One region of the Caballeronia sp. HLA56 genome, then DNA from elsewhere that is predicted to be linked to it. Evidence: predicted binding sites of a transcription regulator. Region 1 holds the regulator's gene; the other holds the start of a gene.
The links. Region 1 encodes FliA, which starts transcription of late flagellar genes. Its sites were predicted from a motif close to CTAAAGTTTNNNNNNNNNNNGCCGNTA; they were not measured.
Positions count from the first base shown of each region.

Region 2: ACYQ47_RS20375 (flagellin) is a predicted target of FliA. The motif match lies at 1,646-1,672, and genes of this name have one in related genera.

Region 1 covers NZ_BAAHOB010000005.1:559,433-562,843, forward strand. Annotated here, with positions in the region: gene flhF (flagellar biosynthesis protein FlhF) at 1-655, shown strand, start outside; gene ACYQ47_RS21995 (MinD/ParA family ATP-binding protein) at 648-1,568, shown strand; gene ACYQ47_RS22000 (RNA polymerase sigma factor FliA) at 1,587-2,318, shown strand; gene ACYQ47_RS22005 (GGDEF domain-containing protein) at 2,413-3,411, opposite strand, start outside.
Region 2 covers NZ_BAAHOB010000005.1:193,406-196,816, forward strand. Annotated here, with positions in the region: gene ACYQ47_RS20370 (tetratricopeptide repeat protein) at 1-1,496, shown strand, start outside; gene ACYQ47_RS20375 (flagellin) at 1,772-2,908, shown strand; gene fliD (flagellar filament capping protein FliD) at 3,088-3,411, shown strand, end outside.

The DNA.
Region 1 (3,411 bases):
GACCACGGCAAAGCTCGCGGCGCGCTGCGTGATGCGCTTCGGCGCCAGCAAGGTCGCGCTCCTGACGACGGACAGCTACCGGATCGGCGCGCATGAACAACTGCGCATCTTCGGCAAGATTCTCGGCGTCTCGGTGCACGCGGTAAAGGACGGCGCCGACCTGCAACTCGCGCTCTCCGAACTGCGCAACAAACATATCGTGCTGATCGACACGATCGGCATGAGCCAGCGCGATCGCACGGTCTCCGACCAGATCGCGATGCTGTGCGGCACGGGTCAGCCGGTGCAACGCTTGTTGCTGCTGAACGCCACGAGCCACGGCGACACGCTCAACGAAGTCGTGCAGGCCTACAAGAGTGCGCCGGACCAGCCGCCGCTCGCGGGCTGCATTCTGACCAAGCTCGACGAGGCGACCAACCTCGGCAGCGTGCTCGATACGGTCATCCGCTACAAGCTGCCGGTGCATTACGTATCGACCGGTCAGAAGGTGCCGGAGAACTTGTACGTCGCAACCAAGCGTTTCCTCATCAAGAGCGCGTTCTGCATTCCGCGCGATGGCTCGCCTTTCGTGCCGCAAGACGACGATGTGCCGGCGCTTCTGTCCGCACTGTCCGCACGCGCCACGACCGAACTGCATGGAGTCCATTTTGGATAAGTTCGTGCTCGATCAGGCTGAAGGCCTGAGAAGGCTGCTGACGCGCGCCAGTTCTCGCGTGGTGGCTGTAGTGGGCGGACCGGCGGGCATCGGTTGCACGTCGGCGGTAGTGAACCTCGGCGCGGCGTTGTCCGTGCATGGCAAGGATGTGCTCGTCATCGACGAGCGGCATAACGCGGGCTCGGTCAGCCGCATGGCGGGTGTGGATGGCGCGGGCGCGCTCTCGGCGGTGATGTCCGGCCGTCGCGAATTGCAGGATGTCGCGGTGCGCACGCCGATGGGTTTTTCGCTGATCGCCGCACCGCGCGATGAACGTATCAGCCACGACGCAGCGCAAGCACGCGCGCTGCTCGACGGCCCCGCAGATATCGTGCTGATCGATGCGCAACTCGATCGTAATGGCGCGCTCTCGTCGCTCGCGGCGCAGGCGCATGACTTTCTGATAGTGACGCGGGTAGCCGCGTCGGCGATCACCGAGGCGTATGCGTGCATGAAGCGCTTGCACTACGCCCACGCGATCGGCCAGTTCCGCGTGCTGATGAATCACGTGCAGGACGCAGCCGATGCAGCGGTCGCGTTCGACAACCTCTCGGGTGTCGCGAGCCGTTATTTGGCCGTGTCGCTCGTGCAGGCAGGGTATGTGTCCGAGGATGCGCGCGTCGCTCGGGCGAGGGAGCTCTCTCGGTGTGCGGTGGAAGCGTTTCCGGCTACGGCCGCGGCGCGCGACTACCGCTACATCGCAGCCGAGCTGCTGCACTGGCCGATGCGTCCCGCGCCGTTTTCGCGCGGCGACGAAGCGAGCCAGTACGACGCGCACATTCCGGTTGGCGAGTCTGGTGAAAGCGGACGGAAAGCGGCGCACCGAGCGGCGGCGTTTTCCGATCATGCAATGAGCAGCACGGCGTCGATGTGATATTGAAAGGTGAACAGGATGTATAACGCCCAAGGCAAACTCTCGCAGTCCGACGTGCTTACGAAATATGCGCCGCTCGTTCGCCGCCTCGGACTCCAGCTCGTCGCCAAAATGCCGGCGAGCGTCGATCTCGACGATCTGATTCAGGCCGGCATGATTGGCCTCCTCGATGCGGCTAGCCGCTACAAGGAAGATCAGGGCGCCCAGTTCGAAACCTACGCAAGTCAGCGTATTCGCGGCGCCATGCTCGACGAGTTGCGCGCCAACGACTGGTTGCCACGCAGCATGCGCAAGACATCGCGCGAAGTGGAGTCGGCGGTACACAAGGTGGAACAGAACCTTGGCCGTTCGGCCAGCGAGACCGAAGTCGCCGAGCACATGAAGATGCCGCTCGACGAGTATCAGTCGATGCTGCAGGACTTGCACGGCAGCCAGTTGATCTATTACGAAGACTTCGACCGCTCGGCGGACGACGAGCCGTTCCTCGACCGTTACTGCGTCGATCGTTCGGACCCGCTGTCGGCGCTTCTGGACGACAGTCTGCGCGGCGCGCTGATCGAAGCCATCGACAAGTTGCCGGAGCGCGAGAAGCTGCTCATGAGCTTGTACTACGAGAAGGGCCTCAACCTGCGCGAAATCGGCGCGGTGATGGAAGTGAGCGAGTCGCGCGTGTGCCAGTTGCATAGCCAGGCCGTGGCGCGTTTGCGTGCGAAGCTGCGGGAACAGTCGTGGACTAGCGTCGAGGCCTGAGTTCCGAGTTGTAGAGGCGCGCGAAGCCCCGAACCGGGGCCGCGCGCTTTTTGCTTTTGCCTTTGCAAAGGCGCTCGAATGCGCGCGGATGGGCTCAATGCATCTCGAAGTCGCGCGCCTCGGCGAACACCGTCTTGCCTTCGCCGAGACTCTTTGCGCGATACATCGCGCGATCCGCGGCTCTCAGCACGGCGGTGATATCGGCGTCATGCGCTTCTGCCGCGCTCGACAGCAAGCAGGCGCCGATACTCGCCGATACGCTCACTGGCCGCTCCTGCACCAGCGTGAGGTCGGCGAGCGCCGAATGGATGCCATCGGTGAGCGTGAGCACCGCGCTGCGATCGCGCATGTTGCGCGCGAGCACGACGAACTCGTCGCCGCCCAGCCGCGCGATGGTGTCGGTCTTGCGCATGCGCCGTGCAAGCAATTGCGCGAACGACTGCAACAGCACGTCGCCGACCGCGTGACCGTAGGTATCGTTCACGCCCTTGAAGCCGTCGAGGTCGATCAGTAGCAGTGCGCTGGTATTCGCGTCGGCGGCTTCGGGCGCGGACATCGCGCGATTCACGGTTTGTTCGAGCGCGTAACGGTTATAGAGGCCCGTGAGCGGGTCTGTCGATGCCTGCCGCGCCAGCACGCGATTCGCGCTGCCAAGCCTGTCGACCAGCACACTCAGATACACCGACGCGCCCAGCACGCTCAGCGCGAGCCCGAGCGCGGCGGCGCGGTTTGCCACCCACCACGGTTGCCACAACGCCAGCGCGACGATCGCGACGAGCGCCATTGCGCACGAAATGGCGAGCGTGCGCTTGCCGTAGCGGCATCCCGAGCCGATCAGAAACCAGAACACCACCCACAGCAGCGGCAAGGCGAGCGTGCCGCAGAGAAAGAGCATGGCGCCGAGCAACGCCTGATCGAGGATAGTGGTGATGACGAGCCGGACGTTGGACAGCGCCATCATCCGGCTGACGAGCAATAGTGTGATTGCACCGTAGGACACGTAGAGCGCGATCAACCGCGTGATCAGCGACGCGTTGGCCGAAGGGTGCCGCCACGCATACACCGCATAAGCCAGCAGAACTGCCGCTCCCAT
Region 2 (3,411 bases), 370 kb from region 1:
GGCGCATGATCGAGCAGGACCCGAACTATCCGGAAGCGCACCGCATTCTCGGCGTGACGCTGCGCTCGCTGATGCGCCTCGACGACGCGCAAGCTGCTTGCCGTCGCGCCGTGGAACTCGCGCCGTTGTCGGCGAAAGCGCACGAAACGCTCGGCGTGGTGCTGATGGACCAGACGCGATTCGACGACGCGGAGAAGCATTCGCGTCGCGCGATCGAACTCGATCCAACTTGCGACAGCGCGCACGAGAACCTGTTGTTCTGCTTGTCGCACAAGGAAGAAATCGACCGGAAGGCGTACTTCGAGCAGCATCTGTACTTCGCCGAGCAATGCGCGAAGCCGCTGCAATCGACGTGGAAGAAGCATCGGAACCAGCCGGACCCGAACCGCTGCATTCGCGTGGGCTTCGTCTCGGGCGACTACAACCAGCATCCGGTGGCTGTCTTCATCGAGCCGGTGTTCCGCTATCTCGTAAACGATCCCAGCGTCACGGTGCACGCGTACTACAACCGCTCGGTGACCGACGAGGTCACGCGCACGCTGCGCGATATCGTGCCGCGCTGGCACGACGTCTCGGGTTATAGCGATGCCGCGCTCGCCGACAAGATTCGCGCGGACGGCATCGACGTGCTGATCGATCTTTCGGGGCACACGGCCTATAACCGCCTGCTGACTTTCGCGCGCAAACCCGCGCCGATCCAGGCGACGTGGATGGGCTATCTCGGCACGACCGGCATGACCGCGATGGATTACTACATCGGCGATCGCCACTATGTGCCTGAAGAACAGATCGACGGTCAGTTCGTCGAAAAGCTGGCTTATCTGCCGGCGTATGCGCCTTTCAAGCCCTCGGAACATGCGCCGGCGCTCAACGCGTTGCCCGCGCTCACCAACGGCCACATCACTTTCGGCAGCTTCAACCGCTTCAACAAACTGCGTCCGCGCACCATCGCGCTGTGGTCGGAACTGCTGCGCGCGGTGCCGGATGCGCGCATGTTGATCGCAGGCGTGCCGCGCGACAACAGCCACACGATTCTGATCGATTGGTTCGAGAAGGAAGGAATCGATGTGAGCCGGCTCGAGTTTCGTCAGCGCTCGTCGCTCGTGCGCTATCTCGCGCATCACCTCGACGCCGATATCGCGCTCGACACGTTCCCTTACGCGGGCGGCGTCACCACCATGCAGGCGCTGTGGATGGGCGTGCCCACGCTCACCTTACCCGGCGAACTGATCGCGAGCCGAGGCAGCACGTCGGTGCTTTCCAACACGGGCCTCGGTGACTTCGTGGCTCGCGACCGCGCGGACTTCGTCGCGAAGGGCATCGAGTGGGCGGGCCGGGTCGAAGAACTCGCGCAGATCCGCGCCGGCATGCGCGAGCGCTGCCTGCAATCGCCGGGCTTCCAGCCCGACACGGTGGCCCGCGCGCTCTCCGCCAGCATGCGCCAGATGTGGCAGCGCTGGTGCGCCGGCAAGGCTGCGGCCACGTTCGACGTCTGAAGCGAATTTTTTAACGAAAGAAGTCGCTCCGTCTGCCGTTAAAGCTCTCAGACGGGGCATTCAAAAACCGCGAGCATCGGCAGCAGAGCCCCGCTGGGCAAGCTTTAGCACGGATTTCCAGGTATTTATCAGGCAAATCGAAACGAGCACTAAAGTTTGCCTAGCACGGGCCGAAAACCTAAACAAGCGGCCAAACAAACAAACGACGGACGCTTCCGCCAAACGATGGCGTTATCAACTCAGATAAATGCGCCAGGCCTCATCGGAGAAACAAAATGATCGGTATCAATAGCAACATCAACTCGCTGGTCGCTCAGCAAAACCTGAACGGCACGCAAAGCGCACTGTCGTCGGCAATCACGCGTCTTTCGTCGGGCAAGCGCATCAACAGCGCAGCAGACGACGCAGCTGGCCTCGCAATCGCTTCGCGCATGACCTCGCAGATCAACGGCCTGAACCAAGGCGTTTCGAACGCGAACGACGGCGTGTCGATGGTTCAGACGGCTTCGAGCGGTCTGTCGCAGATCACGGACAACCTTCAGCGTATCCGTCAGTTGGCCGTGCAAGCATCGAGCGGCTCGCTGTCGACGGCTGACAAGACCTCGCTGCAACAAGAAGTGACGCAGCGTATCAGCGAAATCAACCGTATCTCGTCGCAAACCACGTTCAACGGCACGAACCTGCTCGACGGCACCGCCGGCAGCAAGACGTTCCAGGTTGGCGCGAACGTCGGCCAGTCGATCACGATCGACCTCGGCTCGGCAGCAAACGTCTCGGCTCTGTCGCTCGGCGGCAGCAACCCGCAGAAGGGCACGGTCATCGGCACGGTCGACGGTCTGAGCCTGGGCAACACGGGTGCATCCGCAGCTGCCAGTTCGGCAACGATCACGTCGGTCAACGTCATCGCTGACGGCTCCGGCGGCTACACGTTCACCGACCAGGACAACAAGGCACTCGGCAGCTCGTTCGCCTCGTCGAACGTGTTCACGGGTCTGTCCGCAGGCAGCACGAGCATCAGCCTGAACAGCACCAACGTTCCTTCGGCAACTGCAGCTCAAACGTCCGAAGTCGGCGCGCTGACCGCGAACAACACGCCGCCGCAAGTGTCGCAAATCGACATCAGCAAGGCGAACGGCGCATCGTCCGCAATCGAGGCAGTCGACAACGCACTGGATGCAGTGAACTCGCTGCAAGCTCAGTTGGGCGCTGTGCAGAACCGCTTCAGCTCGGTTGCCGCTACCCAGACCGCGCAGTCGACCAACCTGTCGTCCGCTCAGTCGCAGATCACCGACGCGAACTTCGCGCAAGAAACCGCGAACCTCTCGAAGGCTCAGGTTCTGCAACAAGCTGGTATCTCGGTTCTGGCGCAAGCGAACTCGATGCCCCAGCAGGTTCTGAAGCTCCTCGGCTAAGCATCGCCGACGCAGTAACCGGCGCGTCTCGATCACGGCGCGCCGGCGACGTACCCAGGGAGGCTTGCCTCCCGATTTGCATTTCCGCCAGAGGCGCCTTCATGACGAATCGCCTGCTGACGGCGCAGTAAAACGCATCTTCAACCGCTCACGGCAAGAAGCCAGAAACGGAGCCATACATGTCCACGGTAGCAACCACTTCGGCATCCACGGTCGATCCGACCAGCGCCGTCCAGCAGGCCGCGCAGTCGATCATCAGTGGCTCGACCAACTCCACGATGGATGTGAACTCGCTCGTCACCGCCATCGTCAACGCGAAGGTCGCCGGACAGACGGATGCGCTGACAGCCAAGCAAACCAAGGACAACACCCAGCTCACCGCGGTCGGCACGCTCAAGTCCGTGCTGTCGCTTTTGCAAAGCTCGGTGAGTTCGCTCGCGGACGGCACGACGCTCGGCGCCTTCACGGCGACCGGCAGCGGCAAGGGTCTGACCGGCACGGCC